DNA from 3 places in the Paenibacillus sp. FSL K6-1318 genome. Region 2 is predicted to be linked to each of the others. Evidence: predicted binding sites of a transcription regulator. Region 2 holds the regulator's gene; each other region holds the start of a gene.

Region 1 (4,291 bases), 1.1 Mb from region 2:
CGAACTATACTTATAGTGAAAAAGACGGACAACAAATTAAAGGATACACAGCGCATCATACGCTGACGGTCACATATCGTGAGATGGACAAAATCGGCGAGCTGCTCGATGCTGCTTCACAAGCAGGTGCCAACAACATTGAGAACGTGCGCTTTACTGTAGAAAATCCGGAAAGTTATGAGTCCCAAGTGATTGAGAAAGCTGTTGCCAATGCCGATGTGAAAGCTGGCGCCATTGCAAAAGCAGTTAAACGTCAACTGGGTGCTGTTCTTTCCGTGAGCCAAGGCGATGCCAATGTGCCTGTATTCTATGCAAGTGAGGCTTTGATGTCCAAAGCACAAGATACAGCAGGTGGCACTGAGATTGAAACAGGCCAGGTTAAAGTGAGCACAATCTTGAATATCACGTATGAAATGAAATAAACAAGATTGAACTAAGAATGTAAGCACAAGTAATCTTTCAAGTGTCATTTGAGGGAGTACAACGAAATAATGACAAAGACTTTGTCCCCGGGACAAGGTCTTTTTTGTTGCAAAATCAAACTTTGATGAAGTTAGAAGGCATGATACCCTTTTGAAGCTGCATGAAATGCTGTTTTTTGGTATCTTTTTTGTATAGTTTTTCGTGACAAAAAGGTCATATCCCGTTATATTTTCCCTCTGATATTCATCAACATTGTAACTCCAGCTGTAAACCTTTCCGAAATTGGGTTAATTATAATAGAGAGGTGAGCGTATGAGATATGCGATCAGTTCAGAATTACATACGCAATGATCCCTAATTGTAAATTCAGAGAGGAGTTTTATATATGACATCATGGAAAAAATGGACAAGTGCGTTGCTTGCAGCAGGAATTATTGTGGGGAGCGGTGCAGTGTGGCAAGATAGTTCGGTACAAGCGGCTTCTGTATCCTCCAAAGTGACAACCCCGGCTGAGGTGACCCTGAAATCGGGTGGGAAAACACTGACTCAAAAAGGACTTTTGCAAGGAGGCTCAACCTGGGTATCTCTTACAGCAGTTAAAGATGTAGCGGGTGGAACCTTGAAATATGATGCGAAAACCAAAGAGTATGCTCTGACAGCAGCCAATAACACGATGACCATCAGCCTTTTGGACGGCGAGCCGAGTGTTCGAATTAACAATTACTATCCTCAAGTAGACGCGAAGCTGATCAACGGCAGACTATACATCCCATTCTCGGCGATGAGAGATTATCTGGGTGTGCAAGGGAACTGGGATGGCAAAACCAAAACGTTGACGCTCAGTAAAGTGAAACAAAATAGTGTGAAAGTTAAAGCGGCGACAATCAATGTTACTGTGAAAAATGCTGAAGTGGATGTTCAGTATCCGCAGGTGAGTGGACTTGCCAGCAAAGAAGCTGAAGTAGCGATCAACAAAGTGCTGAAAGATGAAGTGGATGCATATGTAGCTGACTTCAAGAAACAGACATCTGAGTTCGGCGGTGCAACCGCCAACCGTCCGTATGCATTTGAGAGCTCTTATGTAGTGACGTACAACGAAAGAGGCGTTCTGGGACTCATTACACAACGCTACGAGGATTATGCTGGCGCTCATGGTATGACAACCCGTACGGGCCACACCTTTGCACTGGACACAGGCAAGGAGCTTACGTTAGATGATGTGCTGCAAAACAACAAAACTATGCGTGAGACGTTGGGTAAAAAAGTCGGCGAACAGCTGAAAGCTCGCGGTGGATACCTCGAGGGTTACAAAGGGTTAAATAAAGATCAGGATTTCTATGTGACACCAACGGGTGTGGTCGTGTTCTTCCAGCTGTATGAGTATACAGCGTACGCAGAGGGATTCCCTGAAATGCCTTTTACGTATAAAGAGCTTCTCCCTAAAGGTACAGAACCTTTTAGCGATGTAACGGGAACCAAGTAACGAATCATTATCGTGCACTCTAAGTTATCTTTCTTATAAAATGAAAAAAAGAAGCCCCCATCATGTGCTTATGATGAGGGCTTCTTCTCGTATAGACAACACAATGATGTGTTGCTGATTACGTTAGGTGTTGATTATGTTAACGCTTAGACCGTGGTCTACGTTACTCTTAGATGCCTTGGGACCCTACGTTTTCGATAACTTTATCAATGATACCGTATTCGGCAGCTTCAGCAGCACTCATGAAGTAGTCACGATCCGTGTCTTTCTCGATCTTCTCCAACGGTTGACCTGAACGCTCAGAGATGATGCGGTTCAAGGTATCGCGCATTTTCAGGATGCGGCGAGCACGAATTTCGATGTCAGTAGCTTGACCTTGAGCACCACCAAGTGGTTGGTGGATCATGATTTCACTGTTAGGCAACGCAAAACGTTTCCCTTTCGCACCGGCATTCAGCAAGAATGCACCCATGGAAGCCGCCATACCTACACAGATGGTAGATACATCCGGTTTGATGAATTGCATTGTATCGTAAATGGCCATACCAGCTGTAATGGATCCGCCTGGGCTGTTGATGTATAAGTGAATGTCTTTCTCCGGATCTTCCGCAGCTAGGAACAACATCTGTGCCATGATGGCATTCGCCACAACGTCATTAACATCGCTACCAAGGAAAATAATACGATCCTTCAGCAATCTGGAATAGATGTCATAGGCGCGCTCACCCCGGTTGCTCTGTTCAACGACCATAGGAATAAAACTCACGTGAAAAACCTCCTCGGAAATGTAAATGTTATTGGTGTTTATACTTAAACTGTTACCGTATTACCCACATAATAAACAATTCCAAACAAAAAGTCAAAGAAAGTCAAACTAACTTGCAAAAAAAAGAAACCTTTCCGGTTTCATTGGTTAAAAGGGTTATGAGCTGTTAAATAAAAATGGCGCGCCCGCCAAGAATCGAACTTGGATCTCAGGCTTCGGAGGCCTACGTCATATCCATTGGACCACGGGCGCACATTATGTGACAGCAATAATGATTATAGCTCATGAAATATTTAATTGCAAGCAGTTCGTTATGCATGTTGGTTTGGATTGAGCTAAAAATGATCATGATGAAGAAGAGTGGATAAAGAGTGCATTTAAGTAAATGCTATTAGAGGTTTTGGACATGCCATATGAAATGTGTTTCTGAGCGATATGTAGATAGAAATAATTTGTTTCTTCTATATATGGTATGCGCGAGGTAATCATCAATCATGGAAGTCCAGGATTGTGAAAATAGGCGCGTACAAACGCTGGAAGCGTGTCGAAATAAGACATTGAAACACTTGCATGTCACGTCAGTTTTAGGTAGAATAGACGTGGGACTTAAAAAGTTAACCCGGGACGTTTTAGGGCCACGAAAGAGAGCTTGGAACGAGAACTTGCGGGAGTGGAAAGCATGCGAACGATTTTAGAAGTACAAAAGCAGCTTCTGCCTGATCTCATGGATATCTTGAAAAAGAGGTATACGATTCTGCAACAGATCATGTTATCGGATGTGATCGGACGGAGAACGTTAGCTAATTCCATGCAGATGACCGAGCGGGTTCTGAGGGCTGAGACCGATCTGTTAAAGGCTCAGGGACTTATTGAAATTGACAGTGCAGGAATGAAGATCAGCGAGGCAGGGTATGATTTGCTGCAGCAGTTAGAGCCCGTTGCCAAAGAGTTGTTCGGATTATCCGAGCTGGAAGAGCGCATCAAGCAAGCCTACGGTCTGCAAAAGGTAGTTGTGGTTCCTGGCGATTCGGATGTTTCTCCATTTGCCAAAAGGGAACTGGGCAGAGCCGGAGCGAAGGCTCTCGGCAATATCATGAGTGACAACGACGTTGTCGCCGTTACTGGCGGATCAACAACGGCCGAAGTCGCAGAGCAGCTGACTCCGCCAACATCGCTCAAAGGTGTCTGGTTCGTACCGGCACGCGGTGGACTTGGAGAAAGCCTTGAAATTCAGGCAAATACGATCGCATCCACAATGGCAAAACGGGTAGGAGCGCAATACAAACTCCTGCATGTACCGGATTTGCTTAGTGACCATGCTTATGAATCATTAATCCAGGACCCCAGTGTTCAGGAAATTCTGGAGCTGATTCGGAAATCGCGGATTGTTATTCATGGAATTGGTGATGCCGTGGAGATGGCGACAAGACGTAAACTTGCGACGGAGATTATAGATGAACTCCAAGAGCAAGGGGCCGTATCTGAGTCTTTCGGTTATTACTTTAATGATCAGGGTGATGTGGTTCATACCATGCTTACACTGGGAATGCGACTTCAGGATATTGAACGAACCGATGTCGTGATCGGAATTGCAGGTGGCAAAAGCAAAGCTGCTGCCA
Region 2 (4,291 bases):
TTGGACCGCAGGGTCCTGGGAGAGTAGGACGCCGCCAAGCGAAGAACCACTGCCGATGTTATTCGGTGGTGGTTTTTATTTGTTTATTTTAGGGGGTGCGAAAGCATCTCTTATTTGACTTTGCAGGAATCCTCTGACACACTCATAGTGGATACATAGATGGCGTATCAGACTTTCATTTTGAAAATGATCTCAACATTCTAGAGAACGGGGTGCAGGATGAGATGGAAATTCAGAAATTGACGGTAAATGATTTTGAACCAGCGATGGCACTTTCCGAATATGCTTTTCAAGTGGTAATGAGTGATGAACAAAAGGAAAAGCGGCGTAGTCAATTTTCGTCACAGGATATATGGGGTGTATACGAGGATGGGCAGCTAGGAGCCAAACTTCACATTATCCCTTTTCAAACCTATATTCATGGCAGATCGTTCGAAATGGGCGGTATTGCTGGTGTAGCCACCTGGCCAGAGTATAGACGCAAAGGCTGGGTAGCGGGTCTGCTGAAGCATGCGTTGGAAGAAATGAAACGTAACAAACAAAGTATATCGTTCTTGCATCCATTCTCTTTTGGTTTCTATCGGAAGTATGGGTGGGAGACTTATGTTGAATTTAAACGCTATAAAGTACCTACAGCTCATTTGCCTTCGAAAAAAGCGACACCTGGAACGATCCGACGTGGCGATCCGAGCCTCAGCACACTAAAGGAAGTATACAGTGCTTACGCTGAGCGTTATAACGGAACTTTGGTTCGGGATGATGCAAGGTGGGAAAATTCAGTTCTTGTTAATGGGACCAGCCAGAAGGCTGTATATTATGATGAAGCTGATGTAGCACAAGGTTATCTTTTATATGAGGTAAAGGAAAATAAGTTTACCATTAAAGAGATCATCTATTTGAATGAAGAGGCTAGACAAGGGCTGTGGACCTTCATTGCGAATCATGATTCCATGATCCAGGAAGTTACGTTGCAGGCACCAGCCAGTGATACGCTCGCTTTCCAATTGGATAACCCACGGATTCAGCAGGAGATTGTACCTTACTTTATGGCACGCATCGTTAGTGTGGAGCAGTTTATATCTCAGTATCCATTTGCAAGCCAGGATTCACCCGTACAGATTGTTCTTCAGGTAGAAGATACCCACGCTCCGTGGAATGAAGGGGTATGGCAACTAAACGTGGCGATGAACGGAACGGCGTCCATATGGAAAACATCCGAGCCAATCACTGATGATCAGACCATTAAGGTAGATATTCAAGCTCTCACGGCGGTGCTGATGGGATATCGCAGACCACTAGAAATGGCACGAATCGGAAGAATTCACGGACCAGAAGCAACAATCAAGGCTTTGGAACAAGCGATTCCTGTAAGGGAAACCTACTTGCTCGATTTCTTCTGATGCCCATTCTCGCTGTTCTGTTCAACTTGATTAGCTTATATAGAAATACGGCGTTATCGAAAGACAAAAGGACTTCTCCAGCAATTTTGGAGAGGTTTTTTTGTGTCTGGGGAATATTTCGTGTAAAATCGTAAAAAATGAATAGTGACCCCACTTGGCAAACCCACAAAATATGCTATAATGGTTATAAAGTCAAAGAAAGTCAAAGTCAACTAAAGGTTTAATACTTAAGTAGCTTTCTTTCTACAATCTGATGCGTGATCGCCAATATACGGGATTCATTTCATCGGAGGATCAAGGAAATATTAAAGGACCTTCGTGCTTCCTTCGCTCTCCTGTTGACGTCTGTGGAAGCAAGATTCGCTGTTTTCCTGATTGGTTAAATGGGTAGAGAAGGTGTACTCTGTGGGGGCGTGTGGGTCCTTATTGACTTAACGTTTCAGACAGTGGAGGATGATTGGATGCGTAATATCTCTGATATTATCGAACGATATCTGAAGAGTATTTTGCATGAAAGTCCCGAAGGAATGGTTGAAATTCAGCGTAATGATCTGGCAGATCAATTTTCATGTGTACCTTCCCAGATCAATTATGTCATCAGCACACGTTTTACCCTCGAGAAGGGATACCTGGTAGAGAGTAAACGCGGCGGTGGTGGTTATGTTCGCATACAGCGCATTGAATTACCGGCCCAATCAGCTCTGCATAATCATTTGCATCATAGTATTGGTGATGAGATCGGGCAGACAGCTGCCGAAGGTCTGATCTATCAACTGGAAGAAGCGCGATTCTTGAGCAAGCGGGAAGCCGGGTTGATGCGAGCTGCTGTATCTAGAGAGGTTATATTGGTCAAACTTCCTTACCGGGATCAAATTCGTGCCAGAATGTTGAAGGCGATGTTAATATCTTTGCTCGGTAAATGAAAACTATCGGGGTCAAAGGAGGTACATCAATATGCTGTGCCAAGAATGTAATAAACGTCCGGCGACACTTCATTTTACGAAGATTGTAAATGGAGAGAAGACGGAATTCCATATTTGTGAGTCATGTGCCCGTGAAAAAGGGGAGATGATCCCAGGAACATCAGGTGGATTTTCCATTCACAATCTGTTGTCCGGGTTGCTCGATTTTGATCCAGCCGGCAAAAGTGGATCGGCAGGAACACCACCTGCAAAAGCACTTCAATGTGAAGAGTGTGGTATGACGTACTCACAATTTAGCAAAATAGGCCGGTTCGGCTGCAGTTCATGTTATAAATATTTTGACAGCCGTCTGGACCCTTTGTTCAAGCGGGTTCATGGCAGTACGTCCCATGTAGGCAAAGTGCCTGCACGAGCTGGTGGTCGCATCAAGGTGAAACGGCAAATCGCCGATCTGAAGCGTGAGCTCCAGGAGAGCATCGCCCAAGAGGAATTTGAAGAGGCGGCTCAGATCCGTGACCAGATCAGAGGACTTGAAAAAGGGATAGCTCAGGAGTAAAGTTTGTCATGAGTAGGAGGGATGCGTAATGCCTAATCTGCGCTTTACAGAGAAGGCGCTCAGCGACTGGATGCGCAGTGATGCGGCTGATTCCGAAATCGTCATTAGCAGCCGTGTCCGGATCGCACGCAACCTTCAGCATGTTCCGTTTCCGATGCTGGCTTCCAATGAGCAATCGGAAGAGGTGCTGAATAAGCTGAGCGAAGTACTTCAATACGATGAGGTTCATGCCTTTGGGGATTTTCATACGTTGGATCTGATCGATATTGACGAACTCGACAAACGGGTGCTGGTGGAGAAACATCTTATCAGTCCAAGTCTTGCGAATGAATCCAGGAATGGTGCAGTTATTCTCAGTGAGGATGAGTCCGTCAGTATTATGATTAATGAAGAGGATCATCTTCGTATCCAGTGCCTCTATCCGGGGTTCCAGGTGAAAGAAGCCTGGGAGAAAGCTTCCGCAATAGATGATGCTTTTGAAGCGCACGTGGATTATGCTTTTGATGATCGCAGAGGATACTTAACCAGTTGTCCTACCAATGTAGGTACAGGTGTCAGAGCATCGGTGATGATGCACCTGCCTGCCCTGGTGATGACGCAGCAGATTGGCCGCATTTTAACCGCAGTTTCCCAAGTAGGATTGACTGTAAGGGGAATTTACGGCGAAGGCAGCGAGGCCATGGGTAACCTGTTCCAGATCTCGAACCAGATTACATTGGGACAGACCGAACAGGAAGTCATCGAGAACCTGCATAGTGTTGTATTACAAATGATTGGTCATGAGCGTACAGCCAGAGAACGGTTAATTACCGACTCCAGACTTCGGATCACGGATCGTGTCATGCGTTCTTACGGCATATTGTCTCATGCAGCTATTGTTGATTCAAAGGAAGCTGCACAGCGCTTATCGGATGTACGTCTTGGCGTGGATCTCGGATTGCTGGATGGGTTGTCCATCACGGTAATGAATGAGTTGAATGTGATGACTCAGCCGGGATTCTTGCAGAAAACATTCGGGGAAGATATGCGCACAGATGAGCGTGACATCTATCGTGCTCAGTTGATTCGTGATACGATCAATGCAGCGAAGCAGTCCTAGCTTAGCCTGATATTGTATTGAATTATGGTTTCATGCCGCATTGCGGCTTTTATATAATAAGGCATGTATGAATGCCGAATGACTTTATTCGCAGCACGGCTGCAAACAAAAATGATATGAAGAATACGACGGTTATTTCATTAGATGACCCTCGTTTTATCCAAAACCATGGAGGTGCAGGAGATATGATGTTTGGAAGATTTACGGAACGGGCCCAAAAGGTGCTCGCACTCGCGCAGGAAGAAGCTGTCCGTCTCGGTCATAATAACATCGGTACTGAGCATATTTTGCTCGGCCTCATTCGTGAAGGCGA
Region 3 (4,291 bases), 620 kb from region 2:
CACCTGTATTACGTTTGATTGCTTCTTTTGCAATCGCGAGCAATGCAGCTGGTTCAAATACCAGATTCACATTGTCCAGCTCAAGCAGTTTTTGGTACTGTTTGGTAAGCGCGTTTTTCGGTTCGGAAAGAATCCGTACCAACGTATCTTCATCCAGTGGCTCCAACGTGGAGATGACTGGCAGACGGCCTACAAATTCCGGAATCAGACCGAATTTCAACAAGTCTTCCGGCAATACCATGCCCAGATATTCACCTGGTTTCAGATCTTGTTGCTCAGCAACGGTGTTGAAACCAATGACTTTTTTACCGATCCGACGTTTGATCATTTGCTCCAGACCATCAAAGGCACCGCCGCAAATGAACAGGATATTCGTTGTATCGATCTGGATAAATTCTTGATGAGGGTGTTTACGACCACCTTGTGGTGGTACAGAAGCCACAGTTCCTTCAAGAATTTTCAAGAGTGCCTGTTGTACACCTTCACCCGATACATCACGAGTAATGGATGGGTTTTCGGATTTACGCGCTACTTTATCAATCTCATCGATATAAATAATGCCACGCTCTGCTTTTTCCACATCATAATCAGCAGCTTGAATCAGCTTCAGCAGAATGTTTTCTACATCCTCACCTACATAACCCGCTTCCGTTAATGAAGTAGCATCAGCAATAGCAAAAGGTACATTCAGAATTTTTGCCATCGTTTGCGCAAGCAACGTTTTACCAGAACCCGTAGGTCCTAACAGCAAAATGTTACTCTTCGACAACTCAACATCTTCAATCTTGCTTTGTGTGTTGATCCGTTTGTAGTGATTATACACTGCAACAGACAATGACTTCTTCGCTTGTTCCTGACCAATAACATATTGATCCAGGATATTACGAATTTCTTTCGGTTTAGGAATATCTTTGAGGTCTACTTCTTCATCATGACCGAGTTCTTCCTCAACGATTTCGGTGCAAAGTTCGATACATTCATCACAAATGTACACGCCTGGTCCAGCGACCAGCTTACGTACCTGTTCCTGAGATTTACCGCAAAAAGAGCATTTCAGTTGCCCTTTCTCATCGTTAAATTTAAACATGAAACCACCCCTTTAGGAATTGATCGGTCTACTGAGCACCTGGTCAATAATGCCGTACGTCTTAGCTTCGTCAGCGCTCATGAAAAAGTCGCGGTCTGTATCCCGCTCAATTTTATCAAGAGACTGACCCGTACGATCGACGTATATTTGATTCAGTTTCTGACGTGTTTTAATAATCCATTCTGCGTGTATCTTAATATCCGCAGCCTGTCCTTGAATGCCGCCAAGCGGCTGATGAATCATCACTTCGCTGTTAGTCAGCGCATACCTCTTGCCAGGCGCACCGGCTGTCAGCAATAGAGAACCCATGCTTGCTGCCATCCCTACGCAAATGGTAGATACATCCGGCTTGATATATTGCATCGTATCGTATATACCCATCCCTGCGGTGACAGAACCACCAGGTGAGTTAATGTACAAGCTGATATCCTTTTCAGGATCGTCGGCTGCCAAAAACAAAAGCTGTGCTATGACAAGATTGGCTACATCGTCATCAATCGCACTGGTTAGAAAGATAATGCGATCCTTCAGCAAACGCGAATATATATCGTAAGACCGCTCGCCTCGATTGGTTTGTTCTATAACCATTGGCACCAGACTCATGAGACCAACCTCTTTTCTACATGTAATTAGACATAGGCCACCTGTAAAGCAAACCCAAATTCATTCTAACACTTTCCTGTGACAATGTCATTTTTCACAAGCGTGTCAGACATCAGTTCGTTTACTTTTTTGCCTGATCATATTTAACCATGTTTTCTATGTATGTGCAAATTGAAGCCATCCTATGCCGTATTGCCATTTTTTATTTGCACGAAGTGTCATAGGTATGTAAAAAGTGTACACCGATCAATAAAATTAGTATTCATCCATATTATTACTTCATTTTCTATAAAATGGATGTCATAATTTAAAAATAAGGCACGCAATGATTCACGTGCCTTATCGTTTATTCAACTGACAAGTTGATAACAGCTTGTCTTATTTTTCGTCAGCTTCTGCAACAACTTCTTCAGCTGGAGCTTCAACTGGCTCAACAACTGTGCTGTTCTCAACAAGAACGTCAATCGTTTTACGCAGTTTAACTTCATCGCGAAGGCTGTCCAGGGAACCATTACCCTCGAGGATGCCACGGATCTCATCAGCAGGACGCTTGTAAGATTCAGCCATTTTTTCGAGTTCTTGATTCACTTCTTCGTCAGATACTTCAATGTTTTCCGCTTTACCTACAGCTTCAAGCACCAGGTTGTTGCGAACACGTTTGGAAGCATCTTCTTGCATTTGTCCTCTCAGGTCAGCTTGAGTCTGGCCAGAGAAGCTCAGGAACATTTCAAGGTTCATACCTTGGTTGCGCAGACGGTTGTCGAAATCACGCATCATGTTTTGTACTTCGCTCTCAACCATTGCAGCAGGAATGTCCACTTCAGCGTTCTCAGCCACTTTTTCTACAACTGCATTTTCTTGAGCAGCTTTGGCTTCGTCAGCTTTACGGGATTCCAATTGTGTTTTCAGGTCAGCTTTGTACTCTTCCAGTGTGTCGAATTCACTAACATCTTTAGCAAACTCATCATCCAATGCAGGAAGCTGTTTGCGTTTGATTTCGTGAATTTTCACTTTGAATACCGCTTGTTTGCCAGCAAGTTCTGCTGCATGGTAGCTCTCTGGGAAAGTCACTTCTACGTCTTTGAAGTCGCCTGTGGAAAGACCCACAACTTGCTCTTCAAATCCAGGAATGAATGTGTTGGAACCCAGTTCCAGGGAATAACGCTCAGCTTGTCCACCTTCGAAAGGTACACCATCAACGGAACCGTCGAAGTCGATTACTGCAACGTCGCCGTTTGCAGCGGAACCTTCGTCGATTACAACGAGTTCAGCGTGACGTTGTTGAAGACGCTCAAGTTCTTCAGTCACTTCTGCGTCAGTTACTTCACCTTTTGCTACAGCAACTTCGATTCCTTTGTAGTCACCCAGGGTAACTTCAGGTTTCACAGTTACTTTCGCTTTGAACTTGAATGTTTGTCCTTTAGCGAATTGTTCAACATCTACGTCAGGACGATCAACCGGGAAGATATCCGTTTGGTCGATTGCTTCTGTATAAGCTTCAGGAAGCAAAATGTCGATTGCTTCTTGATAAAGGCTCTCTACACCAAAACGTGCTTCGAAGATGGAACGTGGTACTTTACCTTTACGGAATCCAGGTACGTTTGCTTGTTTTACCACTTTATTAAAAGCTTTGTCGAGTGCTGCAGTTACACGATCTGCATCCACTTCAACCTCAAGAACCCCAAGGTTCTTCTCTATCTTTTCCCAAGTTGCTTTCATTGTATACTTTCCCCTCCAAAATTCACATGTTCACGTAGGCAATCACGTACAAAATAACCATTTTAGTATAAACAAGATTAGATTCTTTTTCAAGGGGAATCCCTTGATACAGTTTAAGGAAAACGTTTCCGGCCTCGATTAACCGTCCAAACCGGCAGATACAAACTGTTTCATCGAACGATAAGCCTGCTCCAGTCGAAAGCGCATCGCGCCTGTCACAGCATACATTGAGCGGGTATTTTCCTCATCATGCGAACCACCCAGACTGTCTGCAACGGTCATATGTAGAGCTGCTGCCCATATATCTGTCATGGAATCATTTTCTTCCAGCATCGATATATAATCACGGGTTCCATACACCGCCATCACATATTGTATCCACAGTTCCTGGGCAAAATAAAAGAGCGTAGGTTCATGAACCTCCGTCTGATCAGCCACTCGTTCCAGAATCTGAACGATTTGGAGCGGGAATTCCTCTGGTTTAAGAGGCACGGTATCAATCTCGACCTCTACCTGCTCTTCGCCTCTCGTAAACAGGATCATACCTTGAACGCCTCGGCGACGCAAGGTTTGCAGCACCCGGAATTGAAGTAAAGGGTGAAGCGACTTATCTTTTAACCAACTCGTAAGTGCCTCGTCAATCTTCGGCAGATCAAGATAGGCCAGCTGCTCCAAAGCCAGCATCATCTGTTCAGACAGCGGCTCTTCCATTACTGTGCGAAGCATCTTATCTGCATAGCCATCATCCTGTTCAAGCTTCAAACGGGCATGCTGCCTCGCCATGTCTTCCTCACTAACCTCTTCCTCTTCCCGTTCCTCATGAACGGCAGGCGAAGTTTCTTCATAATGAGGGAACGCAGCCTGAAGCCATTCGAGCAGGGC

What was found. The regulator CtsR, encoded in region 2, represses protease genes until heat stress. The targets are predictions, from matches to a motif close to ATGGTCAATAAAGGTCAAACA.
Region 1: the regulator CtsR is predicted to act here: its motif matches at 2,762-2,782, upstream of clpP (ATP-dependent Clp endopeptidase proteolytic subunit ClpP).
Region 3: the regulator CtsR is predicted to act here: its motif matches at 1,821-1,841, upstream of clpP (ATP-dependent Clp endopeptidase proteolytic subunit ClpP).

The regions. Positions count from the first base shown of each region.
Region 1 covers NZ_CP150270.1:187,754-192,044, forward strand. The annotation lists gene NYE45_RS00920 (SIMPL domain-containing protein) at 1-422, shown strand, start outside; gene NYE45_RS00925 (DUF4163 domain-containing protein) at 809-1,906, shown strand; gene clpP (ATP-dependent Clp endopeptidase proteolytic subunit ClpP) at 2,076-2,672, opposite strand; tRNA gene NYE45_RS00935 (tRNA-Arg) at 2,850-2,924, opposite strand; gene NYE45_RS00940 (sugar-binding domain-containing protein) at 3,352-4,291, shown strand, end outside.
Region 2 covers NZ_CP150270.1:5,909,930-5,914,220, reverse strand. The annotation lists rRNA gene rrf (5S ribosomal RNA) at 1-40, shown strand, start outside; gene NYE45_RS26545 (GNAT family N-acetyltransferase) at 225-1,400, shown strand; gene NYE45_RS26540 (CtsR family transcriptional regulator) at 1,862-2,323, shown strand; gene NYE45_RS26535 (UvrB/UvrC motif-containing protein) at 2,355-2,879, shown strand; gene NYE45_RS26530 (protein arginine kinase) at 2,908-3,978, shown strand; gene NYE45_RS26525 (ATP-dependent Clp protease ATP-binding subunit) at 4,164-4,291, shown strand, end outside.
Region 3 covers NZ_CP150270.1:5,286,775-5,291,065, forward strand. The annotation lists gene clpX (ATP-dependent protease ATP-binding subunit ClpX) at 1-1,087, opposite strand, end outside; gene clpP (ATP-dependent Clp endopeptidase proteolytic subunit ClpP) at 1,100-1,690, opposite strand; gene tig (trigger factor) at 2,069-3,409, opposite strand; gene NYE45_RS23515 (hypothetical protein) at 3,548-4,291, opposite strand, start outside.